DNA from 4 places in the Micromonospora sp. CPCC 206061 genome. Region 3 is predicted to be linked to each of the others. Evidence: riboswitches for the same ligand, from Rfam matches in the RefSeq annotation. Region 3 holds a riboswitch; each other region holds the start of a gene.
What was found. Region 3 has a riboswitch for cyclic di-AMP ahead of V6V89_RS17790 (coiled-coil domain-containing protein). Riboswitches for the same ligand answer to the same signal wherever they lie in the genome.
Positions count from the first base shown of each region.

Region 1: it holds a riboswitch for cyclic di-AMP, as region 3 does, so the genes downstream of both, V6V89_RS20845 (C40 family peptidase) here and V6V89_RS17790 (coiled-coil domain-containing protein) in region 3, are expected to answer to the same signal.
Region 2: it holds a riboswitch for cyclic di-AMP, as region 3 does, so the genes downstream of both, V6V89_RS05925 (C40 family peptidase) here and V6V89_RS17790 (coiled-coil domain-containing protein) in region 3, are expected to answer to the same signal.
Region 4: it holds a riboswitch for cyclic di-AMP, as region 3 does, so the genes downstream of both, V6V89_RS19440 (C40 family peptidase) here and V6V89_RS17790 (coiled-coil domain-containing protein) in region 3, are expected to answer to the same signal.

Region 1 covers NZ_JBAKHX010000030.1:38,040-45,282, forward strand. Annotated here, with positions in the region: gene V6V89_RS20830 (AMP-dependent synthetase/ligase) at 1-40, opposite strand, end outside; gene V6V89_RS20835 (ABC transporter ATP-binding protein) at 37-807, opposite strand; gene V6V89_RS20840 (ABC transporter ATP-binding protein) at 804-1,577, opposite strand; cyclic di-AMP (ydaO/yuaA leader) riboswitch at 1,792-1,944, shown strand; gene V6V89_RS20845 (C40 family peptidase) at 1,952-2,911, shown strand; gene V6V89_RS20850 (sigma-70 family RNA polymerase sigma factor) at 3,143-4,144, opposite strand; gene murQ (N-acetylmuramic acid 6-phosphate etherase) at 4,496-5,419, opposite strand; gene V6V89_RS20860 (MurR/RpiR family transcriptional regulator) at 5,416-6,330, opposite strand; gene V6V89_RS20865 (SDR family NAD(P)-dependent oxidoreductase) at 6,491-7,171, shown strand; gene V6V89_RS20870 (dTMP kinase) at 7,156-7,243, opposite strand, start outside.
Region 2 covers NZ_JBAKHX010000004.1:326,157-333,166, forward strand. Annotated here, with positions in the region: gene V6V89_RS05910 (zinc metalloprotease) at 87-1,025, shown strand; gene V6V89_RS05915 (pyridoxamine 5'-phosphate oxidase family protein) at 967-1,554, opposite strand; gene dcd (dCTP deaminase) at 1,609-2,187, shown strand; gene V6V89_RS05925 (C40 family peptidase) at 2,314-3,285, opposite strand; cyclic di-AMP (ydaO/yuaA leader) riboswitch at 3,298-3,433, opposite strand; gene V6V89_RS05930 (LamG-like jellyroll fold domain-containing protein) at 3,572-3,961, opposite strand; gene V6V89_RS05935 (N-acetylmuramoyl-L-alanine amidase) at 4,171-6,126, shown strand; gene V6V89_RS05940 (C40 family peptidase) at 6,156-7,010, opposite strand, start outside.
Region 3 covers NZ_JBAKHX010000023.1:23,547-30,789, reverse strand. Annotated here, with positions in the region: gene V6V89_RS17800 (HAD family hydrolase) at 1-227, shown strand, start outside; gene V6V89_RS17795 (glycoside hydrolase family 65 protein) at 224-2,599, shown strand; gene V6V89_RS17790 (coiled-coil domain-containing protein) at 2,637-3,701, opposite strand; cyclic di-AMP (ydaO/yuaA leader) riboswitch at 3,705-3,841, opposite strand; gene V6V89_RS17785 (glycoside hydrolase family 10 protein) at 3,965-5,539, opposite strand; gene V6V89_RS17780 (universal stress protein) at 5,607-6,065, shown strand; gene V6V89_RS17775 (cellulose binding domain-containing protein) at 6,079-6,798, shown strand; gene V6V89_RS17770 (aldo/keto reductase) at 6,825-7,243, shown strand, end outside.
Region 4 covers NZ_JBAKHX010000027.1:35-7,277, reverse strand. Annotated here, with positions in the region: gene V6V89_RS19465 (galactose oxidase-like domain-containing protein) at 1-1,783, shown strand, start outside; gene V6V89_RS19460 (hypothetical protein) at 1,780-2,364, shown strand; gene V6V89_RS19455 (TVP38/TMEM64 family protein) at 3,200-3,892, opposite strand; gene V6V89_RS19450 (type 1 glutamine amidotransferase) at 3,889-4,605, opposite strand; gene V6V89_RS19445 (Mur ligase family protein) at 4,595-5,815, opposite strand; cyclic di-AMP (ydaO/yuaA leader) riboswitch at 6,137-6,286, shown strand; gene V6V89_RS19440 (C40 family peptidase) at 6,292-7,116, shown strand.

The DNA.
Region 1 (7,243 bases), on a different contig from region 3:
CCTTAACCTGGGTCGAGGTCATGCCAGCTGACTCAGTCATGTGGGTTGCACCTCGCCCAGATAGGCGCGGATGACGTCCGGGTGGTGCTGGATGTCGGCGGGCGGCCCCGTGGCCACCGCCCTGCCGAAGTCGACCACCAGGACCCGGTCGGCCAGGTCCATCACCAGGCCCATGTCGTGCTCGACCAGCACGATCGGGATGTCGAGCTCGTCACGGATGTCGAGGATGAAGCGGGCCATGTCTTCGGTCTCCTCGACGTTCATCCCGCCGACCGGTTCGTCGAGCAGGAGCAGCTTCGGCTCCATGGCGAGCGCCCGTCCCAACTCGACCCGCTTCTGTACGCCGTACGGCAGCAGCCCGACCGGCAGGCGGCGCCACTGCTCCAGTTCCAGGAAGTCGACGATCTGCTCGACGGCGGCGCGGGCGGCGAGTTCCGCGCGCCGCGCCCGGCCGAGCCACGCGATCGCGGACAGCGGCCCGTAATGGATGTGGTTGTGCCGCCCGAGCATCAGGTTGTCGAGCACGGTGAGGTTCGCGAACAGCTCGACGTTCTGGAACGTGCGCGCCATGCCGAGCGCGGCGATCTGGTGCGGCCGCCTGCCGACCAGGTCGGTGCCGTCGAAGACCACCCGGCCGGACCGGGGCCGGTAGACGCCGGACAGCACGTTGAAGATGGACGTCTTGCCGGCGCCGTTCGGGCCGATGACCGCGAAGAGCTCCTGCCGCCCCACCGTGAAGCTCACCCCGTCGATCGCCTTCACGCCGGCGAAGCTGAGGTGGACGTCCGTGAACTCGAGGATCGTCATGACAACCACCGCTTACGCCGCCGGTAGTGCTTCACGTCGCGGAAGCTCTTGCGCCCCAGCCCCAGGTAGAACTCGCGGATGTCGTCGTCGGCGAGCAGCTGCGCGGCCGGCTTGTCGAGCACCACCCGGCCGGTCTCCAGCACGTACCCGTGACTCGCGATCGACAGCGCCATCGTGGCGTTCTGCTCGACGAGCAGGATGCCGGTGCCGCGCTTGTTGATCGCCATGATGATCTCGCGCACCTGCTCCACCAGCCGCGGCGCCAGCCCCAGGCTCGGCTCGTCGAGCAGTAGGTAGCGCGGGTCGGCCATGAGCGCCCGACCGATCGCCAGCATCTGCTGCTCGCCACCGGACAGGTACCCGGCGGTCCGGCGGCGCCGCTCGGCGAGTACCGCAAACAGGTCGAACACGTCGTCGAGGCGCGCCTTGATCCGCTCTGGGCTGGTGTGGCCGCCGATCCGGAGGTTCTCCTCGACGGTCAGCTCCGCGAAGATCCGCCTGGCCTCCATCACCTGGCAGATTCCCCGGCGCACCAGCGCCGCCGGCCGCAGGTGGTGCACGGGTACGCCGTCGAGCGTCACCGCGCCCTTCGTCACCTCGCCGTCGTGCACGTCGAGCAGGCCCGTGATCGCGCGCAGGAGGGTGGTCTTGCCGGCACCGTTCGCGCCAAGCAGCGCGACGACCCCGCCAGGCGGGACTGTGACGCTGACGCCTCGCAGCACCAGCATCACGTCGTCGTAGACGACCTCGAGGTTCCGCACCTGCAACATCGCCCGACGCTCCTTGTGTTCTACATCACAAGTTACCGGTCATTTAACTAGAACTAACAAGGTCGTCAAGCGACGGTTTGGTCTCGATCCAACACGCTCGGTAACGACACCTACCTTGATGGACTAATCACCCTCCTGCCACTTTCGTCTCAGCGATGATCACGTTAGGTTGGAGCGGCTGGTCCGGTCGTCAGTCACTCCCCCGGGTGGCGCCGGCCCGGTGCTGCCGAATCGCAAATCACGACTACGGTCAGTGAGCGAACCGGGGACCCACCTTGTGCAATGGGGTGAATCCGCACTCGTGCGGTAGGGCGTCCTTCCCGCCCGAATCCGTCAGCTAACCCGGTAGGCGGCCTGCGGAAGAGGGGTCACGTTTGTCACCCGCGCGTACGCTGCTGCGCGCCCTCGTACTGCTCGGTGTGGGCATCGGGCTGACAGTGCCGGCGGTTGCCGCACAGGCGGAGCCGTCCGCGAGCGAGCTGACGCAGCAGATCAACAAGGCGTCGACGGAGCTGGAAAAGATCGTCGAGGCGTACAACAAGGCCGGAGAGGACCTCAAGACCACCAAGGCCGCCGCGCAGGCGGTCGCCACCAAGCTCGGCCCGCTGGAACAGGAACTCGCCGTCGCCGACGCGGAGGTCGGTCGGATGGCCGCCGTCGCGTACCGGTCTGGCCGGCTGGCCAACGCCAACGCACTGCTTGAAGGCGGCACCGGCAGCGTCGTCGACCGCCTGGGCGTACTCGACAAGCTGGCCCGCGACCGCCAGGCCCAGGTTGCCGGCTTCACGGCGACGCAGCAGCGGTATCTCGACGAGAAGTCGAAGCTCGACATCGCGCAGGCCAAGCAGACCGCGCAGGTGAATGAGCTCGCGACGGGCAAGAAGAAGATCGAGTCGGATCTCGCCAAGCTGTACGAGATGCGAGAGAAGGCGTACGGCTCGGCGACCACGTCGAGCGGCTCGTACACCGGCACGATCCCGTCGGTCTCTGGCCAGGCGGGCGTCGCGGTGCGGTTCGCATACAACGCGATCGGCACCCCGTACGTGTGGGCGGCCGAGGGGCCGAACGGCTACGACTGCTCGGGCCTGACGCTCGCCGCGTGGCGGGCCGCAGGCAAGACACTGCCGCACAACGCCGCGATGCAGTGGGACAAGGTGGCACACATCGGCCGAGGTTCGCTGCAACCGGGAGACCTGGTGTTCTACAGCGGTCTCGGACACGTGGGCATCTACGTGGGCAGTGGCAAGGTGATCCATGCCCCGCAGGCCGGCGAATCGGTGAAGCTCTCCAGCGTCGACATGATGACCCCATACGGCTACGGCCGCGTCCGCTAGCTGTTCGGTTCCATACGGGCCGCGGCATCGGCTGCCGCGGCCCGTTGGTGTCGGCGTGTCGTGGGGCCGTGTACTTCGCGCTGACGCAACGGAGCACCCAGTGGTTCGCCGCCGCACCGCCCGAACCGCGGGCACCGCGCGGAGCTGGGTGCTTGAACCAGCCCCTGAATAGACAGGCGAGCGGCCGGCGTCCCACACTAGACGCCGGCCGCTCGCTATTTGTCGATGCTGTTATGCCGCCTGGAGACCCTCGGCCCGGGCCAGCTCGCGGAGCCGGCCGAGCGCCTGGATCTCAAGCTGGCGGATGCGCTCCCGCGACAGCGAGAACCGCGACGCCACCTCGGTGAGCGAGTGCTCCCGGCCGTCTTCGAGCCCGTACCGGGCGCGCATGATGCCGGCCGACCGGTCGTCGAGGTGGTTGAGCAGACCCTCGATGCGCTGCCGCTCCAGGCCGGTGAGCACGATCTCTTCCGGCGACGGAGCGTCGCTGTCGGCCACCAGGTCGCCGAGGTTGGTGTCGCCGTCGTCGCCGACCGGTGTGTCGAGCGACACGGTGTCCTGCGACCAGCGCACCAGCTCGTGCACCCGCTCGACGGGCACGCCCAGCGCGACCGCGATCTGCTCCGGCTCGGGGTCGCTGCCGAGCTCACGGGTGAGCTGGCGGGCGACGTTGCGCATCCGGTTGACGTCTTCGACCAGGTGCACCGGCAGCCGCACGGTGCGCTCCTGCTGTGCGATCGCCCGGCTGATCGCCTGGCGGATCCACCAGGTGGCATACGTCGAGAACTTGAACCCGCGCTCGTAGTCGAACTTCTCGACCGCGCGCACCAGGCCGGTGTTGCCCTCCTGGATCAGGTCGAGCATCGGCATGCCAGACCGCACGTATCGCCGCGCGATCGACACGACCAGCCGTAGGTTTGCCCTGATGAACAGATCCTTGGCCCGCTCGCCCTCGATGACGAGGCGCTCCAGCTCTTCCGCGCCCACGCCCTGCGGCACCTTCCCCTCGTCGAGGAGGTGCTCCGCGTACAGCCCGGCCTCGATCGCCTTGGAGAGGTCGACCTCTGTGGCGGCGTCGAGCAGCGGCGTGCGTGAGATCTCGTGCAGATAGACGCCGACCAGGTCGCGTTCCTCGGCGACCTCGTCCGTGCGCATCACCACATTGCTTTCCACGTCGCTCACGATCCCCTCGCTCGCCCCACTTGCCTTGTTACCTGCTGTCCCGACGTTCATCAGCCCTCCCCCGTAACCTCCGGTATCCCCCGCGGTGCTGACACCTACACAACAGTTGAGACGCGCTTGGGATTCCGTCTCGTGAGTCGAAAGTGTCACGAATGCCTGAGTAATAGCTGAGAGCCCGGTGCGTACTTGCTGTGCACTGCGCTCTATCAAGGGATTCGGCTACAACCTGGGGGCGGATTGGACGGCCACTGTGCACGTTTCGCCCAGTCAATGACATCACCTGGTGTTGGCCCGCACAGCGATCCGGCTCACTACCTGTCTGCGATCCTCGTCACTTCACAGTACGCACGTACGCCGTCGACGGTTCAGCGCTTGTTCAGGGCATACCCGTGGCGCGGCACACTATGCGAGGTGAGCCAGGGCCCTGCGAACGTGGCCCGCCGAGCGTCCCAGCGCCGCCTTGGCACCGTCGACGTCGGCGCCGGACATCAGCGTCACGAGCGCGATCTTGAGGTCGCCGCCGGCCTCGGCGAGCGCCCGCTGGCAGTCCTCTTCGCCCCGGTCGGTCGCGGCCATGAGGATCGAGATCATCCGGCCGCGCAGCTTCGCGTTGGTGGCGACTAAGTCGATCATCAGGTTCGAGTACACCCGGCCGAGCCGGACCATGACCGCGGTGGAGAACGCGTTCAGCACCAGCTTCTGTGCGGTGGCCGCCTTCATCCGGGTCGAGCCGGTGATGACCTCCGGGCCGGTGTCGACGCCGATGAAGACGTCCACCTCCGCGGCGGCCGCGGCGGCCGGGTCGGCGGCCACGAGCGCGCAGGAGGCGCCGTTCACCCGCGCGGCGCGCAGGGCACCCAGCACGTACGGGGTGCGGCCGCTGGCCGCCAGGCCCACGACGAGGTCGCCGGCGCGCACCGAGGCGGCCGCCTCATCGGCCCCGGCCGCCTCATCGTCCTCGGCGTTCTCGACGGCGTGGTGCATCGCCTCGGGCCCGCCGGCGAGGTGGGCGCGAAACCAGTCGGCCGGGGTGTTGAAGGTGGGCGCCAGCTCCGCCACGTCGATCACGCCCAGCCGCCCGGACGTGCCGGCGCCGAAGTAGTGCACTCGGTGCCCGTCCTGTATCGCGGCGACGGCGAGGTCGACCGCGGCGGCGATCTCGTCCAGTACCGCCGCGACCGCCGGCGCCACCGCTTGGTCGGCCTCGTTGATGACCGTGAGCACGTCGCGGGTCGACATCAGGTCGAGGTCTTCGCTGCGCGGGTTCTGCCGCTCGGTGGGCGAGCCGATACGGACGACGGCTCGGCCGTCCGTATCGGCCGTCAACGCGACCGCCGGACGGAGGTCACCCGGTGCGACTGCACCGCCTCGGCGGTGACCTCCAGTGCCCGGCGGGCCTTGGTCCGGTTGCGGGCGGCGACCCCGACGAAGAGGCAGTCGACGACGGTGAGCTGGGCCAGCCGGCTGGCCATCGCGCCGGAGCGGTAGGTGGTCTCGCGGGCCGCCGTGGTGAGCACGAAGTCGGCCACCTCGGTTATCGGCGAGCGGGGGAAGTTGGTCAGCGCCACGGTGGTGGCACCGTGCGCCCGCGCCTGCTGGAGCACCTCGATCACGTCGGAGGTGGTGCCGGTGTGCGAGATGCCGATCGCGATGTCACCCTTGCCGAGCAGCGCGGCCGAGGTGAGCGCCGTGTGTATGTCGGGCCAGTAGAACGCGGTGCGCCCGATGCGGTGCAGCTTCTGCTGGAAGTCGGACGCGACGAAGCCGCTGGCGCCGGCGCCGTACACGTCGATCCGGCCGGCGACGGTGATGGCGTCGACCACCTGCTCGCACACGGCGGGGTCGAGTTGCTCGGCGGTCTCTTCGACGGCGCGCGCGTCGTTGAACGCGATCGTGGCGATGATCTGGGCCAGGTCGGCGCCGGGCGGGATGTCGCCACCGACGACCCGGGCGTCAGGCGGCTCGACGCGGCGGGCGGCCTCGGCCGCGAGGCGGATGCGCAGCTGCGGGTACCCCTCCATGCCGACCGACCGGCAGAACCGGATGACGGTGGCCTCGGAGGTCTCGGCTGCGGTGGCGAGGTCGGTGATCGTGCGGCGGGCGGCGTCGGCGGGATCGGCCACGACGAGGCGGGCGACGCGCTGCTCGGCCGGCGACAGCGACGGCAGCAGGCCGCTGATGTGAACGATCAGCCCGCTCGACTCATGCGTCGCAGAAACCTTCGTCGTCTTCGCCACGGATGAAACTTACTTTCAGATTACCCGGACCGTCAACCGTGACCGTCAAGTACTGAGAAGGTACGCCCAACTGGGCGTGCGTGGGCGCCAGAATAGCGATCCAACCGTGCCATTCGCCTACCACGTTCGGCTCATCCGGCCCGGCGATACGGTGTGACGCATGGCGGACAGGACGGTGCTAGTCACCGGCGGTACTGGCGGGCTCGGCGGCGCGGTCACGGCCGCCTTCGCGGCGGCGGGCTGGCGTGTGGTCGCACCCGTGCGGTCGGCGCCCGGGAAAGGCGGCGACGCGACGTACGTGACCGCGGACCTGAACGACGCCGCGTCCGTCGATACGGCGGTGGCCACCGCGGCGGGCGAGGCCGCCGCGCCGCTGCGGGCGGTCGTCAACCTCGTCGGCGGGTACGCGTCGAGCGGGCTGGTGCACGAGACCCCGTTCGAGGATTTCGAGGCGATGCTCACGCTCAACCTGCGCTCCACCTACCTCGTGACGCACGCCGCGCTGCCGCACCTGCTCGCGGCTGGCGGCGGCGCGGTGGTGTGCGTGTCGTCGCGGGCGGCGCTGACGCCATTCGCGGGCGCCGCCGGTTACATCACCGCGAAGGCGGCGGTGCTCGCGTTCTCGAACGCGGTCGCCGCCGAGTACCGGCAGAAGGGTGTGCGGTGCAACACCCTGGTGCCGAGCGTGATCGACACTCCAGCCAACCGGGCCGCACAGCCAGACGCCGACCACTCCCGCTGGGTACAGCCAGAGGCGATCGCCCCGGTCATCCTCCACCTTGCGAGCGACGAGTCGGCGCCGACCAGCGGTGCGGCGATCCCGGTCTACGGCAGGGCCTGAAGCTCCCGGCCGGCCGGGCCGCCCAGCACGCCCAGCTGCTCGTGGATCTGGCGGGTCACCTCGTTCGGGGTG
Region 2 (7,010 bases), on a different contig from region 3:
GGAGGCGGGGTGGGTGGGTGGGTGGGTGGATGGGTGGGTGATGGCGGAGGATTGGTCATTGATTGATGTGAGTATATAGTCGGCAAATGCCGCTACATCGATCTTCGCCGATCTGGGCTGGGCTTGCGGCCTTCGCCCTGCTCGTCAGTGCCGGACCACCAACCTCTGCCGAGGCCGGCACGGCCGGGAGCGGGACGTGTGGCCAGAGCGGCGACGCGCGGATCAGGCCGGGCACGCCTGGTGCGCAGGATCCCAATGATCTGGCGCCTGGGCAGGTGGCCGAGCGGGAGCGAGAGCTGATCGCCAGACTGGAGGAGCGGGCCAAGTCGGGCAAGGCCCTCACCTTCGCGACGGTGACGGTGCCGACCGTGGTGCATGTGATCTCCAGCGACAGCACGCGTGCCGGCGGCAGTGTGCCGGATTCGATGGTCCAGCAGCAGATCCAGGTGCTCAACGACGCGTACTCCGGGGCGACGGGTGGGGCGGAGACGGCGTTCGCGTTCGAGTTGATGGAGATCAATCGGGTGGTCAACCCGGCGTGGTACCCGATCGTGTATGAGTCGACCGCCGAGTTCGAGATGAAGAGCGCGCTGCGACAGGGCGGGATGGAGACGCTCAACATCTACACGGGCGACCTGAGCGACAGCCTGCTCGGCTGGGCGACGTATCCGCAGGCGGCCCCGCACCCGAGCGATGGTGTCGTGCTGCTCGCCGAGTCGCTGCCGGGTGGCACCGCGGGGATCTACGCGGAGGGCGACACCGCCACCCACGAGATCGGGCACTGGCTGAACCTGTACCACACCTTCGAGGACGGGTGCGCGGGCGGCGACCAGGTGGCCGACACGCCAGCGGAGGCCACGTGGGCGTCGAATTGCCCCGTCGGGCGGGACACGTGTGTGGACGATCCAGGTGAGGATCCGATCCACAACTTCATGGACTACACGGCGGACTCGTGCATGTTCGAATTCACACCGGGTCAGGCGACCCGCATGTCGAGTGCATGGGCTGCTTATCGCGCAGCGTAGCCGTCGGCGCGTTGCGGCGGTGGCGGCCTCGGCCTCGGGGCGTCGGTGGCACGACGCCGTCCGGGTCGAGCCAGACCTGGACGGCCGGGCGCTCGACCGGCTCGGCGAACGGAGTGGCGCCGTTACGGCCGTGGCGAGCCAGCATGGCGACGTCGACCGTGAACTCGAACAGCCGCCAGTCGACGTGCGAGGCGGCGCGCAGGTGGTCGGCCAGGCGGGCGACCTTGGCCCGGTCGGTGACGACGCGGGCGCGGCCGGCCAGGTAGGCCTCGTCGTCGCTGTCTTCAGGCGGGAACGAATGCAGTGCGTATCGCCCGTCGCGCTCCAGGTCACGCCGCTTCGGCGAGTCGATCACGAAGCAGTACAGGCCGTCGTCGGTGATCACGGGGGACACCGGGTGCACCCGTGGCCCGCCATCGGATCGGACGGTGGCCAGGTAGCCCAGGCCAGGACCGTACTGCTGCATGAGAGCGCGGATCGAGTCGGCCAGGCGGGGCTCGTCGGCGACGAATTCGGACCAGGATGCCATGCCACCATTGTATCGAACATATGTTCGATCAAGGTAGTCCCCTATGGTGTGTCAATGCTGCTCTCCGACCGTGACCTCGTCTCCGAGATCAAGGCGGGCAAGCTCGCGCTCGAACCGTTCGAGCCGGCGCTGATCCAGCCGTCCAGCATCGACGTGCGCCTCGACCGCCACTTCCGGGTGTTCAACAACCACCTATACACCCACATCGACCCGTCGGTGCAGCAGGACGACCTCACCTCGGAGGTGGAGGTGCCGGACGGCGAGCCGTTCGTGTTGCACCCCGGCGAGTTCGTGCTCGCGTCGACGCTCGAGGTCATCTCGCTGGGCGACCAGCTCGCCGGCCGCCTGGAGGGCAAGTCCAGCCTCGGCCGGCTGGGGCTGCTCACCCACTCGACGGCCGGCTTCATCGACCCGGGCTTCTCCGGTCACGTGACGCTGGAGCTATCCAACGTCGCCAACCTGCCGATCACACTCTGGCCCGGCATGAAGATCGGCCAGCTCTGCATCTTCCGGCTCTCGTCGCCGTCGGAGCACCCGTACGGTGCCGAGGTGTACGGATCGCGCTACCAGGGGCAGCGCGGGCCGACCCCGAGCCGGTCGTGGCGGAGCTGGCGGGTCTGGCCGACCCGGTAGTACGCCACCCCCGCAAAGCGGAAAGAGGGGCGCCCTCCCATCCCGGATGGATGGGAGGGCGCCTCTACTGGCCGGGGCGGTCGCGTGACGGGGGAACACGCGACGGCGCGGCCACGGGGTGCGATGTCAGCCAGGGCGACCGAAGCTGTGTACCGGCGCGGCGTCGAGCTTGCGCATCCGGATCGGCTCACCCGTGCGGGAGGCGTGCACGATCCATCCACCCCCGACGTACATGCCGACGTGGTGCAGGTCGCTGTAGTAGAAGACGAGGTCGCCGGCTCGTAGGTTGCTTCGGCTCACGTCGTCGGTCGCGCGCCGCTGCGCAGCGGCGTTGTGCGGCAGCGAGACGCCAGCCTTCGCCCACGCCGCGGAGGTCAGGCCGGAGCAGTCGAAGGTGCCGGGGCCGCCGGAACCGTACTGGTACATCTTGCCGATCTGAGCGCAGGCGAACTTGACCGCCGTGCCTGCGGCGCCGCCCGGGTAGGTGTACGGGCAGGGCACAGGCGCGAGCGCGCCTGTGGTGCCACCGCTGCCGTACGCCCTGAGGCGCATGTCTTCCAGCTTCTCGATCTCGCCGTCGATCTGCTTCTTCCGCGCCGCCAGCTCCGCTTCGGTCGTGCTGAGCTGGGCGACGAGCTGGTCGAGGGGCTCCTTCTGCTTGGAGTACTGATTGCGCAGGTCGACCACGGCCTGGATGTCGGCCTGGGAGCGCCGCGCGAACTGGTCGAGCATCACCAGGTGGTCGCCGAAGGTGGTGGGCGAGCCGGTGGTCAGCAGCGCGTTGATCGTCGAGAGGTTGCCGCCCTTGTACTGCTCGGCGGCGAACTCGCCCACGCGCGCCATGGCGACGTCGATCTGCACCTGTAGCGGCTCGATCTTTTTGGTGAGCGCGGCGATCTGCCGCTTCTTCTTGTCAAGGTCGAGTCGGGTGGCGTTGTGCCGCTCGATCACGGGTTCGAGCTGGTTCCAGGCGACATCTATCTGCTTCTCGATTTCCGCGGCGGAAGGCTCGGCCCGAGCCACGGTGCCGCCGCCGAGCACGACGGCGCAGGTGACGAGAATGGTGACGACGGAACGACGTGCGGCATGACGAGCCACCGGAGTCCGCACTCCTTCTCCCTGAACCGCCTGCCGGGTTAGCTGACGGGTTCGGGCGGGAAGAACGCCCTACCGCATGACTGCGGATTCACCCCGAGGTGCGGTTGGGTCCCCGGCTCGGAGACGACCGATTCGACGGATCGAACCGTGGTCTTCCACGGTGGAAGGCCAGCCTCCGGCTCGACGATCCCCAAGGGTAGGAGCGGCGTGTCGGCGTGCGCAAGCGGAACGGCGTGTTTCTTCGGTGCGTATACGACCCCGTAGCGGAACGTATATCGAAACGACGTCAGTCAATGACTAGAAATACGTCATCGAGCAGCCCGGCGTACTGATCGTTGTTAGGCGACAAGTTCTTCGCACCGATTCGAAGTGGTTCGGAATTCACAATGGACACGTCGGCGGGTACCGGTATGCGGCCGAGCGCGGCACCATCCACCGAAATGGACAGATTGGTGCTGGTACGGGTGCAGGCGAGCACATGCCATCGGCCGTCCGCCACGGTGACCGGGGCGATCACCCGGTAGATCTGGGCCTTGCTGGCCACGACGCAGCTCGGGTGGCCCGCGCTCCCGTCAACCTGGAGCTTGAGCTGCGTGACGCCGCCGGTCGAGTACCCCTTCTGCATCACGTTGGCGCCGTCACCGGCCAGGAGTAGCACGTGTATCTTGGGCGACATCGCTCGATTGTGGAGATTTGCGAAGACCGACGGCAATCCCACTCGGTGAAGATTTTTTACGTCTGCGCTGCACGTGACGGAACCTATTGACGCCAACGGCCGGCCGGGCCAGTGTGATCGCAAGGCCATCGATAGGAGGTTCGATGCACCGTCTAGCAACGCGGATCGCGGTCAGCCCAGTGGTGGTACGCCCAATGGTGGTAGGCCCAATGATGGTAGGCGCGGTGATAGGCGCGGTGATGGTAGGCGCCGCGACGCTGGTGGCGACCGGCCCGTCGCCCGCCACGGCGGCACCAGGGAGCATCCGGCAGGAACAGTATGCCGCCGCGGCGGCCGAGTACGGGGTACCGGAGGCGGTGCTGCTCGGCGTCTCCTACCTGGAGTCGCGGTGGGACACCAACGCCGGCACACCTAGCACCAGCGGCGGGTTCGGCCCGATGCACCTGACCGACGCGGCGTACGTGTCCTCGCTGCCGGGCAATCACCACGACTCCGACGAGGAGGACCCGCGCGGCGACGAGGCACGGCCAGTGAAGCGGGTCGACTCCGGTGGTGTCGCGCCGCCAGCGACCGAGGCGCTCCAGAGCCTCGACCGGGCCGCCGCGCTCACCGGCGCCGCCGAGGAAGCCCTGCGCGCCGACCCGAACACGAATATCAAGGGTGGCGCGGCGCTGCTGTCCGCGTACCAGAAAGCCATAGCTGGACCGACGGGGAGCGCGAGCGATCCGGCGGCCTGGTATGGCGCCGTGGCCAAGTACAGCGGCGCGGACAGCGCCGACGCCGCGGCGGCCTTCGCCGACGAGGTCTACACGACGATCCGCGACGGCGCGACCAGGGTGACCGACGACGGCCACCGCGTCACGCTCGCCGGCCGTGGCATCACGCCGGCGCGCGGCTGGCTGGACCGGCTCCACCTGCGCAAGTTGGCACGGCCGGACGGCCTGGAGTGCCCGGTCGACATCTCCTGCGAGTGGATCCCGGCGCCGTACGAGGCGTGGACGGATGCCAACGGCAACCCCGATTACGGCAACCACGACAAGGGCAACCGTCCCAAGCAGCAGAAGATCGAGTACATCGTCATCCACGACACCGAGGGCTACTTCCAGCCGTCGGTCGACCTGGTGCTCGACCCGACGTACGTGAGCTGGCACTACACGCTGCGGTCGGTCGACGGGCACATCGCGCAGCACATCAAGGCGAAGGACGTCGGCTGGCACGCGGGCAACTGGTTCGTCAACGCGAAGGCGATCGGGCTGGAGCACGAGGGCTTCGCGGCGCAGGGCACCTGGTACACCGAAGCGATGTACCGCACGTCGGCCAAGCTCGTGCGGCACCTGGCGACGCGCCTCGGCATCCCGCTCGACCGCAACCACATCATCGGCCACGACAACGTGCCGGGCACGCTGCCGTCGACGGTGCGCGGCATGCACTGGGACCCGGGCCCGTACTGGGACTGGTCGCACTACTTCGACCTGCTCAAGGCGCCGTTCCGGCAGTTCGGGACGGCGCGGACCGGCCTCGTGACGATCGACCCGCACTTCGCGACGAACAAGCCGGCATTCACCGGATGCTCCGGTGGGGCGAACAACCCGTGTCCGGTACGCGGCTCTTCGGCCGTCATCCTGCACACCGCCCCGGACCCGGCTGCGCCACTGCTCAGGGACATCGGGCTGCGGCCGAACGGCGCCGACACGACGATGCAGGTGTCGGACCACGGGTCGCGTGTGTCGGCGGGGCAGACGTACGCGGTCGCGGACCGGCAGGGCGACTGGACGGCAATCTGGTACCTGGGGCAGAAGGGCTGGTTCTACAACCCGCCCTCGGCTCCCGCGGCGAAGTGGTCGACCGGCCTGGTCGTGACACCCAAGCCGGGCAAGGCGACGATCCCCGTCTACGGGCGCGCGTACCCGGAGCAGGCGGCGTACCCGACCGGCGTGCCCTACCAGGCGATCACACCCTTGCAGTACACGTTCGCGGCCGGGCAACGGTACGCCGTCGGCAATGTGTTGCCGAGCGAGTACTACCGGGCGGTGACGTTCGACGGCTCGTCACCTGGTGACTGGACGGTGATCCGGGGCGAGACGAAGTATGTGCAGATCCAGTTCGGGCACCGGATCATGTTCGTGAACCTGGCGGACGTGCAGATCCTGCCGTCGTTCCTCTGATTTGGGTGGGGCCGCGAGGCCCCACCCCCTCAGCTCGGGCGCCGGAAGCCCACGACGGGCATAGTGTCGATGCGCGCCATCTGCACCGGTTTGCCGGTACGCGGCGCGTGCACCATGATGCCGTCGCCCACGTACATGCCGACGTGGTGCAGATCGCTGTAGAAGAAGACGAGGTCGCCGGGGCGGGCGTTGGCGCGGCTCACCACCGCACCCTCTTTCCACTGGGTGGCGGCGTGGTGCGACAGGCCAACCCCGGCCTTGCCCCACGCGAACTGGGTCAGCCCCGAGCAGTCGAACGACCCCGGCCCGTCGGCGCCCCACACGTACGGCTTGCCGATCTGCGCGCACGCAGTCTTGACCGCCGTGCCGGCCTTCCCACCGATGTACTCGGCGGGGCACGGCCCGATCCGCAGCGCGCCGCCGGACGACGAGGATCCGTACGCGCTTTCGCGCAGGTCCTGAAGCCGGCCGATCTCACCGTCGATCTTCTTCTTGCGGGCGGCCAGCTCGGTGTCCTGCTGCTTCTGCTGCTCGATGAGCGCGTCGAGCTTCTCCTTCTCCGACGCGTACTTGTCGCGCGCTTCCATCACGTCGGCAACCTGGGCGTGCTCCTGCGCGGCCAGCCGGTCGAGGATCGTGAGCTGGTCGACGAACGTGGTGGTCGAGCCACTGGTCAGCAGCGCGTTCAGGTCGGAGCCCGGGCCAGTCATGTAGTACCGGGAGGCGATCGAGCCGATCCGCAGCATCGCCAGGTCGGCCTGGAGCGACAGCGGCTGGATCTTCTTCTCCAGCTCGGCGGCCTTCTTCTGGTTCGCCTTGAGCTGGTTGTGCACCTTGTTGTACTGCTCGATGACGGGTTCTAGCTGCTCCCACTGGGTGTCGAT
Region 3 (7,243 bases):
GCGGCAAGCCGTACCCCGATACCTTCCTTGACGCGGCTAAGCTGCTCGGCGTCGCGCCCACGGCAGCGGCCGTATTCGAGGATGCACTGGCTGGAGTCGAGGCCGGGCGCGCCGGAGGCTTCGGTCACGTCATCGGCGTCGACCGCGTCGGCCAGGCCGACGATCTATACAAGCACGGCGCCCACGTCGTCGTGCGCGACCTCAGTGAGTTGCTGGAGACTTCATGATCCGTGAGCGGGCCTACCCGGTCGAGCCATGGCATGTCCGGGAGACCCGGCTCGACCTTGATGTGCTTGCCCAATCTGAATCGGTTTTCGCGCTGTCCAACGGGCACATCGGCCTGCGCGGCAACCTTGACGAGGGCGAGCCGCACGGTCTGCCGGGCACATATCTGAACTCGTTCTACGAGCTGCGGCCGCTGCCGTACGCCGAGGCCGGTTACGGCTTTCCGGAGTCCGGCCAGACCGTTGTGAACGTAACCAACGGCAAGCTGATCCGCCTGCTGGTCGACGACGAGCCCTTCGACGTGCGATACGGCGAGGTCCGTACGCACCAACGGGTGCTCGACATGCAGTCGGGGACGCTCGACCGCACGGTCGAATGGGTGTCGCCGGCTGGCCGGGCCGTCCGGGTGCACAGCACCCGGCTGGTGTCGTTCACCCAACGGGCGATCGCGGCGATCTGCTACGAGGTCGAGGCGGCCGACGACAAGCCGCTGCGGCTGATCCTCCAGTCCGAGCTCGTCGCCAACGAGGAGCTGCCGGCCACCCGGAAGGACCCTCGGGTCGCCGCGGTGCTCAAGGCCCCGCTCAAGGCCGAGGAGCACCTCTCGAACGGGTCCAGTGGGCTGCTGATCCACCGCACCAAGAAGAGCGGCCTGCGCATGGCCGCGGCCATGGACCACGTGGTCGACGGCGCCGAGAAGGTGTCGGTCAGCACGGAGGCGTACCCGGACTGGGCGCGCACCACCGTCGCCTGCCTGCTCCAGCCCGGCGAGAAGCTGCGGGTGGTCAAGCTGCTGGCGTACGGCTGGTCCAGCCGGCGCTCGCTGCCGGCGCTGCGCGACCAGGTCGGTGCGGCGATCGCCAGTGCTCGCTTCTCCGGCTGGGACGGCCTGCGTGACGAGCAGCGCAAGTTCCTGGACGCCTTCTGGGACGCCGCCGACGTGCGGCTGGAGGGTGACCCCGAGGTCCAGCAGGCGGTCCGGTTCGGCCTGTTCCACGTGCTCCAGGCCGGCGCCCGCGCGGAGCAGCGGCCGATCGCGGCCAAGGGCCTGACCGGGCCCGGGTACGACGGCCACGTCTTCTGGGACACCGAGACGTTCGTGCTTCCGGTACTGACGTACACCCAACCCGAGGCGGTCAAGCACGGCCTGCGATGGCGCCACGCCACCCTCGACCTCGCCCGCGAACGCGCCCGCACGCTCGGGCTCAAGGGCGCCGCCTTCCCCTGGCGCACCGTGCGCGGGCACGAGTGCTCCGGGTACTGGCCGGCGGGCACAGCCGGGTTCCACATCGGTGCCGACATCGCCGACGCGGTGATCCGGTACGTGACAGCCACCGGCGACTACGACTTCGAGCGCGAGGTCGGGTTGGAGATCCTGGTCGACACGGCACGGCTGTGGCGTTCGCTGGGACACCACGACCGGCACGGCATCTTCCACATCGACGGGGTCACCGGCCCAGACGAGTACACCGCCGTCGTCAACGACAACGTGTACACGAACCTGATGGCGCGGTGGAACCTGGTCGGCGCGGCGGATGCCGCGCTGCGCCACCCCGACCAGGCCCGCCGGCTGGGCGTCGACGAGGAAGAGGCCGCGTCGTGGCGCGACGCCGCCGCGGCCATGCACGTCCCGTACGACGAGGAGTTGGGCGTACACCAGCAGTGCGAGGGGTTCACCCGGCTGCAGGAGTGGGACTTCGCCGCGACCCCACCGACCGCCTACCCGCTCCTGCTCAATTACCCGTACTTCGACCTGTACCGCAAGCAGGTGCTCAAGCAGTCCGACATCGTGCTGGCCATGCACTGGCGGGGTGACGCGTTCACGCCTGAGCAGAAGGCGCGGAACTTCGCGTACTACGAGGCGCGCACGGTGCGGGACTCGTCCCTGTCCGTCTGCACCCAGGCGGTACTGGCGGCCGAGGTCGGCCACATGGAGCTCGCCCACGACTACCTGGGCGAGGCCGCGCTGATGGACCTGCACGACATCCACAACAACACCCGGGAGGGCCTGCACATGGCAGCGCTGGCCGGGGCGTGGATCGCGGTGGTCTGTGGGCTCGGCGGCATGCGCGACCACGGTGGTGCGCTGTCGTTCGCTCCACGGCTGCCGAGCCGGATCAGCAAGCTGGAGTTCTCGCTGCTGTGGCGGGGGCTGCGGGTGCGTGTCGACGTCGACCGCGACGAGGTGACGTACTCGCTGCGGGACGGCCACGACGGTGCCGAGCTGGAGCTGCTGCACCACGGCGAGGCCATCACGGTCACGTCGGACAAGCCGGTCGTCATGTCGGTGCCGCCGCTGCCTGCCGTGGGCCCGTCGCCGCGGCAGCCGTGGGGTCGCGCGCCGGCCCGCCGGACGCCCGAGAAGACGTCCTGAGAAGCGAGGGGCGGGGATCTCATCCCCGCCCCTCGAATCACAGCATCGACACGTGTATGTGGTTCGTATGGTCGCTGGACGGGTCGCCGCCGGAACCGCTGTAGTACTTCCAGCCGGTCGCCGGTGACCAGAACTGCCGGTACCAGATCACGTACATGACGCCGAGGCGGTCGGCGTTGCGCACGTAGAACGCGGCGAGGTTGTTGCCGTACGTCTTGTCGGCGCCCCTGGCGTCACCGCCGAAACTCCCGCGCTCCGAAGACCAGTCGCACGCCCGGCCCTTCGGATGCTCGTACGGACCGCCGGACCGGAAGCAGTTCACGAACCGTTCCTTGGCACCGGGGACCAGCCGTCGCGTCTCGTTGTACATGTGCAGCGTCCGGGCCGTGACGCAGCCGCTGCCGGGGTTGGTCGGGTCATTGACGTTGCATCCCTGCCCCGAGAACCCGCCATCGCTGTCGCGGGGCGCCGGCTTCGCCTTCGGCGAGGACGCGACCACAAAACCGCCGGTGGACTGTCCGCCGACCTGCTTGAGCGCGATCTCCGCTTCTTTCTTCTGCCTGGCCATGAGGCTCAGCTGCTTCTGCTGCTCGGCGAGTTCCACGTCGATTGCATCCTTGGCCCGCTTCGCCTGGTCGTGTGCCTCCTTGAGGGTGGCGATCTTCGCGTTGTCGCGCTGCGCGAGCAGGTCGAGCGTCATCGCTCGGTCCAGGAACAAGTCCGGTGAGGAGCTGTTGAGCAGCATGGAGACGACGCCGACCCGGCCGCTGCGGTACGAGGCGGACGCGATGAGCGCGACCTCGGGCTCCATCTCCTTGATCTTCGCCTCAGCCTTGGTGAGCTCGAGCTGGAGTTGGAGCTGGCGCTTCTGAGACTTGTCGACAGCCTGCTTCGCGTCGGCGTATCCCTGGCTGGCCCTGGCGATCACGTCGCGTATGAGCGGAGTGCCGCCCTCGTCGCCGGGCGCCGTAGGGGTTGGCGCGAGGCCAACTGGCGCGGCGGAAGCCGCGGAGCCGAGGCCGACCACGCTGGTGATGGCGACCACGGCAGCGATCAGTGCGACGCCCAGCGTCCAGCGCTGGCGGCGTACAGATGCCGTCATGCATGTTCCTTCCATCGGCCGCCTACCGAGTTAGCTGACGGGTTCGGGATGGAAGTGATCCCTACCGCTCGCGCGGATTCACCCCGGTGGAACTCTGGTTCCCCGGCTCGCCCATTCGGGCGATTAGGCGACGATCACCGCCGGCGCCGTGGGGGCGCCGCCGAACGGAGACCGTCGGAAAGCTTACCGGATCAACGGGCCTGCTTGACACTGCTCTGACCAGCCAAAAGTGTTACCAGGCAACGACTTTCGGTAATATCTCCTCACCCTGTCACGTCAGCTTCGCTGGAGCCGCCAAGGTTCCACAGCCGGTCGAGGGCGGCTACGCAATAGCTGTACGCACCGGGAGTGCCAACAGTTCGATCGACCCAGTTCGTGCCGCGGGTGGTCGCCACCAGGCGCGCGGTCTCACCGTCCACCTTGAACACCGCGTAACCGGCTGGCCGCGTGCCGTCGCCGGCGCGCCATGCGAGAGCGACCGCGTTGTCGCCGTCCCGGCGCGCCTCGGTGACCTGAGGCGCGACCGGACGGTTCGGGGGCATGTGGTCCATCGCCGGCACCAGGGCGGGCTGGGCGTAGTGCGCGGTGGCGTACCGGCTGACCGCGCCGAGCCGGTTGGCCCGTACCTGTTTGGCGCTGAAGTGGATGCTGCCACCGACCGGGTACTTGGTGTTGAGCGCGAGCTGGCGGTCGAGCTCGGCGGGGTCGGACCAGGCGCCCTTCTGCCCGACCCGGTAGTCGGCCTGGCCGATGTAGAGCTGCACTCTGGTGTCCTTCACCACGTCTGACCACCACGGCAGGAGCTTCGCGTAGTCGGCGATGTCGAAGCCGATGTGCCAGTAGAGCTGCGGGACGATGTAGTCCAGCCACTCTTCCTTGACCCAGAGCCGGGTGTCCGCGTAGATCGCGTCATAGCTCTGCAGGCCGCGGGTGGGGGAGCCGAGGGAGTCGGTGGTGCGGTTGCGCCAGATGCCGAACGGGCTGATGCCGAACTTCACCCACGGCTTCAGCTCCTTGATCCGCTGGTTCATCTCGGCCACGAGCTTGTTGACGTTGTCGCGCCGCCAATCGGCCTTGGTGGCGAAGCCCGCGCCGTACTGCTGGAACGCCGCGTCGTCGGGAAAGTCCTGTCCCTTGACCGGGTACGGGTAGAAGAAGTCGTCGAAGTGCACGCCGTCGACGTCGTACCGGGCCACCGCCTCCAGCATCGAGTCTTGGACGAACTTGCGCGCCTCGGGGATGCCCGGGTTGTAGTAGAGGCGGCTGCCCTTGCCGCTCTTCGGGAACGGGACAGCCCACTCCGGGTGCACCCGGAGTGGGTGGTTTGCCGGCAGGTCAGCCGGGTTGCCCGACTGGCTGGCCTTGTACGGATTGAACCAGGCGTGAAACTCCAGGTTGCGCGCGTGCGCCTCGCTGACCAGGAACTCCATCGGATCCCAGCCTGGGCCGAGCCCGTCTTGCCGCCCGGTCAGCCAGCGCGACCACGGCGCGTACGAGGACGGCCAGAAGGCGTCGCCGCTGGGGCGTACCTGGACGAAGACCGCGTTGTGGCCGTGCTGCTGCGCCAGGTCGAGCCAGCCGCGGTACTCGGACTTGACCTTCTCCTGGTCGAGGCCGGGCCGGCTCGGCCAGTCGATGTTGCTGACCGTGGCGATCCACATGCCGCGGAGCTGGCGGGGCGCGTCGAGGGGGCGCCCGGCGCAACTCGCGGCGGCCGACACCTGCTGGGCAGGCTCGGGCCGGGTCTGCCAGCGGACCAAGCCCACCGAGAGGGTCACCACGACGACCAGGGCCACGGCGAGGTGGACCTGGCGGCGGCCGGTGGGGAGCAGGGCCATCGGGCCAGTCTGCCCTCTTTTGCGCTGATCTTGAAGTGGCAGGGGTCACCGCTCGATACTTGAGAGTGTGAGCACCTCGCCGGAGCACCGGTTCGAATTGGGCACCGATGGACCGAAGAACCTAGTGGTCGGCGTCGACGGTTCGACGACATCGATGCGTGCCGGCGCATACGCCGCCGGGCTCGCCCGCCGGCAGAATGCCCACCTGGTGGTCGTCTTCATCGCCCGGCCGTCACCGCTGGTCGGCATGGCGCCCGGCGCGATGGCCGTGGTCCGGCAGGCGCACGACGAGATCGCCGACGACCTGCGGCGGCAGGTCGACGAGGCGGCCGCCGAGGTCGGGCTGCGGGCGACGTTCCGGGCGGTCTCCGGTGACCCGTACACCGAACTGGTGAAGATCGCCGATGAGGTGAGCGCGGACGGCGTGATCGTAGGGGCGTCGACGCAGGCCGGGCACCGGTTTGCCGGTTCGATCGCGATCCGGCTCGTGAAGGCCGGACGCTGGCCCGTCACCGTCGTACCATAATACATTTACATACATGAAAATAAAGCGCGTCCTGGTCGCCGCCCTCGCGGCGGCCCTCGCGGGGGTCGGCGCCGCGACGATTTCCGGTACTCCGGCACAAGCGGCCGCTGGCTGCGAGGTGTCCTACAACGCGACCTCCTGGACGGGAGGCTTCTATGCCGGCGTACGGATCAAGAACCTCGGCGATCCGTGGACGTCCTACACGGTCTCGTTCCGGTTCACCGGCGACCAGCGCATCACCCAGGCGTGGAACCTTCGCTGGACCCAGTCCGGCGCCCAGGTGACCGCGGCGGGCGGCTCATGGGACCGCCCGATCGGCACCGGTGAGAGCCTCCACCTCGGCTTCAACGGCACCTATACCGGCGTCAACAACCCGCCCGTCGACTGGTCGGTCAACGGGATACGGTGCGTGATTGCCGGCCAGCCGCCGGCCGTGATCGCCGAGCCCGAGGCGGTGAGCGTGCCCGAGGGTGGCAGCGGCACCTTCACTGTCCGGCTTAGCCACCCGCCGACCGGCACGGTACGCATCGACATGCGCTCGACCGGCACCGGAATCTGGGGCGCTCCGCCGGTCGTGCTCACCTTCGATGAGAACAACTGGAGCACGCCAAGGCCGTTCACGATGTACAGCATGGCCGACGCCGACGCGGTCCACGACTTCGTGATCGTCAACCTGTCGGCGACCGGCTACGCCGCCGACACTGTGACGCTGACCCAGGTGGACGACGACTAACCCGCGCTGTGCCATGCTGACCTGCGATGGCAGAGATCGGCTTGGGGCTGGCCGCGCTGGGCCGGCCGGCGTACATCAACCTGGGGCGGGACCTGCCCGCTGACCGGTCGGTGGCGGCCATGCGAGCCCGGGCGCACGAGGTGCTCGACGCCGCGTACGCCCGGGGCGTCCGCTACCTGGACGCGGCCCGCTCCTACGGCCGGTCGGAGGAGTTCCTCGCCGGCTGGCTGGCAGCCCGGCCGGACGTCACCGACGTGACGGTGGGCAGCAAGTGGGGCTACACGTACACGGCGAACTGGCGGCTGGACGCCGAGGTGCACGAGGTGAAGGACCACAGCGTCGCCACGTTCGACCGCCAGCTCGCCGAGACGCGCGCGCTGCTCGGTGGGCGGCTCGACCTGTACCAGATCCACTCGGTCACGCCCGACAGCCCCGCGCTGGCCGA
Region 4 (7,243 bases), on a different contig from region 3:
CGTAATGGACTGTGCACCCACGGTCACCAAGGGGCGCCAGTACGACCTGTCCGTCTGGTACACGTCGACCAGCGCCGCCACCGCGATGACGCTGTATCGCCACGACGCCAAGGCCGGCTGGCAGTACTGGACCGACCTCGCCACGCTCCCGGCGACGAAGCAGTTCAAGCAGAAGACCGTGCGCACGCCGCCGGTGCCCGCCGGCACCGACCGGATCACGTTCGGCGTCAACCTGTACGGCGCCGGCACGCTCGTCACCGACGACTACCGGATGGTCGACGCCACCGCCGCCGCGCCCAGGTCGACCTGCAAGATCGGTGAGCGCTGCTTCAAGGGCCACTGGCAGGTCATGCCGTACCAGTCGTCGGTGCGCGCCATCCACGCCGCTGTGCTGCGTAACGGCAAGGTGCTGCTCGTCGCCGGCTCCGGAAACGACCCAAACGCCTTCAAGGCCGGCACGTTCAAGAGCGCCGTGTACGACCCGAACAACGGCACGTTCACCAACGTGCCCACGCCGGTCGACCTCTTCTGCGCCGGACACGTCGCGCTGGCCGACGGCAAGGTCCTGGTGATGGGCGGCACCAAGGACTACGCCGCCGCTGACGGCTCAGTCGGATACAAGGGCCTCGCCAACTCGTACCTGTTCGACCCGACCACCAACACGTACACCCGCACCAACGACATGGCCGCCAGCCACTGGTACCCGTCGGCGACCGTGCTCGGCAACGGCGACGTAATCTCCCTCGGCGGCCTCGGCGCCGACTCCAGCGGCACCACCACCACCGAGTACTTCGACGCGTCCGCGGGCAGATGGCTGCCGCAGAACGATGTGGTCCAGACCTGGGAATGGTGGGGCCTGTACCCAGCCATGGTGCTGATGCAGGACGGCCGGCTCTTCTACACCGGCAGCCACACCTTCGGCATCGGCCTGCCCGGCAGCGGAGCGCGCCTCTACGACTATCCCAACGGCAAGTGGACAGATGTGCCCGGCCTACAGGACAAAGACTTCCGCGACCAGTCGATGAGCGTCCTGCTGCCGCCCGCGCAGGACCAGCGCGTGTTCACCGTCGGCGGCGGCAACGGCGACGTCGGCGCCACCGCGGGCCGGCTCACGGACATCATCGACCTCAAGGCCGCCAACCCTCGATACACAGCCGGGCCGCTGATCCCACGCGGCGCGCTTGCCAACGGCCAGACCCAGGCCGCCGACACCGGCAAAATGTACGTCTCGCTGGTGCTGCTGCCCGACGGCACCGTCTTCGAGACCGGCGGTGCCCTGCACAACCGCGCCGACCCGGTCTTCGAAGCGTCCATGTACGACCCGGCCACCAACACGTTCACCCCGATGGCCGCCGACCCGGTGCCCCGCACGTACCACTCGTCGGCGTTCCTGCTGCCCGACGGCCGGGTGATGGCGGTCGGTGACAACCCCGGCAACGGCTCGTTCGACATGCGCATCTCCGTCTACACGCCGCCGTACCTGCTGCGCGGCACCCGGCCGGCCATCACGACGCTGGCGTCGACGCAGTGGGGGTACGGCAGCACCCAGCGGATCACCGTCGACCGGGCCGTGACCCGGGCATCCCTGATCCGCCCGGCTGCCGTGACCCACTCGTCCGACCCGAACCAGCGCTTCGTCGAACTGCCGATGACCGTCAACGGCAACACCATCGACCTGAACGTGACCAACAACCCGAACATCGCGCCGCCCGGCTGGTACATGCTCTTCGTCCACGGCGCCAACGGCGTCCCATCGGTCGCCAAGTGGGTCAAGGTCGGATGACGGCTCGCCTCGCGGCCTGGAGCCGGTCGGTCGTGTCCCTCGCGGTCCGCGCGTGGGGCGGATGGCGCGGCGCGAGCTGGCCCATCCGCACGGCGATCGCGGGCGGCGTGGTACTGCTCGCCCTCGGCGTCGGCCTGGCCGGCACCTGGGCGGCCGGCTCCGACGCCGACTCCCGCTGGTCGGCGGGGTCCCCGGGCACCGACTACGGCCCGGGCCCAGGCCCTGAACACGAAGGCCCCAACCCGGGCCGCGCCGACGACCCCAGCCAGGGCACGCAGGCCGGATCCGCGGTGACGCCGCCGGCGTTCGTACAAGACTTCGCCCAGCAGCCCGGCACAGGCCGCCAAGGCCCCGCCCCGTCACCCACCGCGGGCGTCGAGATCGCCGAAGGCACCGACGGGTGCGACCACGCGTACGGCGGCCGCGACGTGTGCGTGCCCTGGGAGTTCCCAGCCGGCGTGACGGACAAATGCGGATGGCTCGCGCAGCGAGGCTTCAAGCCCTTGAAGATCGAAGGCGGCCGCGACCGCCACGCCCTGGACCGCAACACCGACGGCACCGCCTGCGGCCCCGGCGACTAACCCCGCCACCCCACGCCCTGCGCCCGCCCCTTCGCGTACCGTCGCGGGTTGCGCGGGTTGCGCGGGTTGCGCGGGTTGCACGGGTTGCACGGGTTGCGCGGCGCCCGCGGGTTGCGCGGCGCCCGCGGGTTGCGCGGGCCCCGTTCCGTCGATCAAGGGCAAACGCACGTGGTTGGATCTCTTTTTCGCGTGCATTTGCCCTTGATCGACGAGGTCTTCCTTGATCGCGGCCCGGCTGGGCCGTGGTCTGCTCTCGCGCGGGCGCGGTGCGCGCCGATCGCAGCGCGGGGGCAGCGCGCTCCGCGACAGGTGAGGAGCCCGGACGGCTGCGCGGCGGTTGCCACGCCCTGCGCTGGCGGGGACGCCGCGTCCGCCGATCAGGGACGCGCGCGACGGCGGGCGCCGGGCCGCGGCCCGGCAGAGAGCACGAACGCGGACGCGGCGCGTCCTCCGGCGCGGCCCTTCGGCCCGCTGCATCTCCTCGCCGATCAAGGGCGATTGCATCGATCAAGGGCAAATGCACGTGGAAATGAGATCGAACCACGTGCGATTGCCCTTGATCGCGGCATGGGCCGCGATCTGCGGCCGGCATGGAGGGCGAGTTGGCCGCGCGCCCGCAGCAGCGCACGCGGTTCGGGTCTCGCGCTCGGGTGAGGCGCGACGAAGAGCGCCCGGCCGCCGCAGCGGCGCCTCATGGGCCGCTTTGTCCGTCGATCAAGGAGATTTCCATCGATCGAGGGCAAATGCACGTGGAAATGAGATCCAACCACGTGCGTTTGCCCTTGATCGACGAGTAGAGGGGTGCGGGTGCGTCGGGGGCTCCGCGGCGGCGGTGTTAGGGGGTGGCGAGGGTGCGGTTGGAGGCGCGGCGCCAGCGGGTGACGATTATCGTGGTGGCGATCAGGCCCAGGCCGGCCGGGGCGATCGCGAACCAGTTGATGTCGCCGGGCGAGGCTACGGCGGCGCCCACGGCCGCGTACCCGAAAGCTGACGGCACCGACGCGAGCACGCTGCCGATCAGGTATGGGCGCAGGCGGGCGCCTGTGGTCCCGTACCCGTAGCTGATCAGGCCGAAGCCACCGACAGGCAGCAAGCGGACGGTCACGACGCCGAACACGCTCTGCCGCCCGAACCAGCCGTCGAGCCTGGCCAGCCGCCCGCGGACCCGGTCGGCGACGAAGTCGCGGCCGAGCAGGCGGCCGACGGCGAAGCCGAGGGCGGCGGCGAGCAGCGCGGCGGCGAGCGCGTAGCTCGCGCCGCCAACCGTGCCGAACAGCGCTCCCCACGCTACCGAGACGAGCGTGCGGGGGATGAGCACGATCATCATGAGGGCGCCGAGCAGCACCGCGGCGGGGGGCGCGAGGAGGCCGAGCCGGTCGACGATGCGAGGGGCGGCGGCGAGGTCGGGCTGCGGCAGGAGGAGTACGGCGAGGCCGCATACGCAGAGCAGGACGAGGAGCAGGGCGAAGCGGGCAACCTTCGGGTCACGGAGGCCGTCACGGAGGCCCGCTCCGAGGCGCGCGATCATGAGGCCGCCGTGGCGGCCGTGCGCTCGGCGCGCAGCCGGTCGGACCAGGTGTCGTCGAGAGGGGCCAGCACGTCCATGCCGGTGGCCCAGCGCAGCAGCAAGTCGGCGATGGCCGGGTTTCGGGCGAGGGCGGGGCCGTGGGAGTACGTACCGAGGAGCTTGCCGCGCCAGGCGCCCTCGGTGCTGCCGTCGTTGCCGATGCCGGTGGTGACCCGGGCGAGCGGCGCGACGCTCGGGCCGAGGTGGGTGCGGCCGCCGTGGTTTTCGAACCCGGTCAGCGGGGGCAGGCCGAGCCGCGGGTCGATGACGCCGCCCAACTCACCGACGGCCCGGCTGGGGCCTCGGTCGGAGTGCAGGTCGAGCAGGTTGAGGCCGCCGCACTTGGCACCCTTGGCGAAGAACGAGCCGCCGAGCAGCTGGTACCCGGCGCACACCGCGAACACCACCGAGCCCTGCGCCACCGCGCGGTGCAGGCCGCCGTCGGCGAGCAGTCGCTGCGCGGCGAGCGCCTGCGGGCCGTCTTCGCCGCCGCCCAGCAGGTAGATGTCGGCGCTGTTGGGCAACGGCTGATCGGATCGGACCTCGATGGTCTGCACGGGAAACCCGCGCAGCGCGGCCCGGCGGGCGAGGATCAGCATGTTGCCGCGGTCGCCGTAGGTGGACAGCAGGTCCGGGTAGATCCAGACGATGCTGATAGCGCTGTCAGTTGACACGGTCCAACTCCGCTCGGATGTCCTGGAACGCCGTGTAGTTGGCGATGACTTCCAGTCGGCCGGGCGGCACCGAGGTGACCGCCTCGTCGAAGGACAGTACGTGGCGGAACGGCACACCGTTCACTTCCAACCGTACCGCCAGGTCGTACGCCCGATCACCGGTGATCAACACCTGCCGGCCCCGCAGCGGCGCGAAGTCGACGTCGAAGAGCCACGATGTGTCGAGGCCGTCGGGGTCGCGCGCGTTGATGGACAGCAGCGTCGGTGCGTGATCCACCATGTCGAACGCCTCCAGCCAGCTCGCCGGGTTCTTTGCGAGCAGCAGCCGGATGTTTCGCCCGTCTCGCATCACCTGCGCGTAGCGGCCCGCCACAGAAGTCACAGTGGACAGTCGACCGACCGCGTCGGTTGGGCGTACTCCAAACTGTGATGCCACCGCCAGCGCGGTGGCCGCGTTGCCGACGTTGACTTTTCCTGGAATCTGCAGGTTGACCTTATGCCACGCGCCACGCGGGTCGATGACGCCGTCGTCTTCCACCGTCCACTGTGGTGTAGGCCGGCGCAGCGGGCAATTGACGCACCACCACTGGTCGGCCTGGCGTTCGATCGGCGCACCACACTGTGGACAGACCCACGAGTCGTCGTGCCAGCGCTGCCCCGCGCTGAACCACGTCACCTGCGGCGAGGCGACCGCCGCGTAAACCACCATCGGGTCGTCGGCGTTGGCGACCACCAGGATGTCGGGGTGGTCGGCCAGCGCGGTGCGCCAGAGGTCGGCCATCATGGCGACCTCCTTCGCCCGGTCCAGCTGGTCACGCGAGAGGTTGAGAAGCGCGACCACGCGGGGCGTGGTCGCCGCGATCACTTGCGCTAGGTAATGCTCGTCCACTTCAAGTACCGCGTACGGCGTGTGCCCAGCCTTGGCCAGTGCCGAAGTGTGCCCAGTGGGCATGTTCGCACCGTAGGAGTTGGTGGCCACCGGACCCAGTACGCCGACCGCCGCGGCCGTGAGCCGGGTCGTGGTGGTCTTGCCGTTGGTGCCGGAGACTAGGGCGATGGCACGTCCGTTGGCGAGGTGGGCGAGCAGGTCAGGGTCGATCTTGAGGCCGATCCAGCCGCCGATCACCGAGCCGTCGCCGCGCCCGGCTGCCCGCGAGAGTGCCGCCGCCGTACGCGACACCGAGCTGGCGACCTTGGCCCGCAGGGGCATCTTGGCCGTGTTCCCGTCCGTCACGCGAGCGAGGGTACCGGAGGAGGTTTGATCTCCGGACACGGCAAAGTTGTGTGGCCTTATTCACCGTTCATGGTCAACATCCCGTCATGACCGCGTTGACGCTCCGTAGTGACATTTCGGACAGCGCCCTCCGCGCCCGGGCATTCGCTGGTGTGCCAAATTCGGTCCGCAAGATTTCGATTACTCCGCGTCGATCCCGGCATCGGCTACAAACGTTGAGCCGGCCTTCATCGTGGCCCGGCCGCACCGCGGGACAACGCCGAGCCCTGCCCATCCCGAGCGGTGCAACCGACATCCGACAACTCAACGGCGGATCGGGCAGGGACGGGGGAACCAGGTTAGTGATCTGTTCCCGGATCTTGGGGTGAAGCCGCGCGGGGAGCGCGGCCGGGCAGCCTCTGCGCCCGAACCCGACAGCTAACCCCGCAGGCGTGCCGGAGGGATCTCATTCCGTGCACGAACACAGTTCGAGCCGGCGGCGGCCTGTCCGCGCCGGCAAGCTAGCGCTCGCTTTGGGGATCTGCCTCTGCGCCGGCCAGCTCGTGGCCGGCGCCGCCGTGGCCGCTCCAGCATCCGCGGCCGCTCCCGTGACCACCGCCGCCTCCCAGCAGGCCGCCGCACCGGTAAACGTGGCGATCAAGCTGACATCTAGCACCAGCAAGGTGGCGTGGGGCTCGGCGGTCACGCTGACCGCGCGCGTCAACGACCCGAACACCGGCGCGGCCGTGACGGGCGGAAACGTGCAGTTCCAGGCGTGGCGCAACGGCGGGTGGCAGACCTGGCAGACCAAGGCGGTCACGAACGGCACGGCGACCTACCGCACGACCCCGTACGTCACCGGCAGCTTCCGGCTGAAGTACACCAGCCTGCCGGGCAAGTACCGTTGGACGGCCAGCGCGTCCATCCGGGTCAACGTGGTGGCCAGCCGGGCCAAGGTGCTCTCCGAAGCGCGCAAGCACGTCGGCAAGTCATACCGGTACGGCGCGAGCGGGCCAGGGTCGTTCGACTGCTCCGGCTACACCATGTACGTGTACCGCAAGGCCGCCGGCATCAAGCTGCCGCACAAGGCCAACTCGCAGCAGCGGTACGGGCGGGCGGTCGCCAAGTCGTCGGCCCAGCCCGGTGACCTGATCGTCATCCGGAGCGGCACGTACGGGTACCACGTCGGCGTCTACGCGGGCGGCGGCTACATGTACGACTCACCGAAGCCCGGTGTGAAGGTCGGCAAGCACAAGATCTGGACGTCGAGCTACGTGGTTCGGCGCCTGGTCGGCTAGTTCCCTACACCCATCCCCCCGCGTCCGCGATCAAGGGCTGAGGCGTACCCCCCGGCGCCTCGCCCTTGATCGCGGGCCATTTCACGCCCGGTCTCATCCCTCGCTCGCCCCGGCCCGCCGCGCCCCG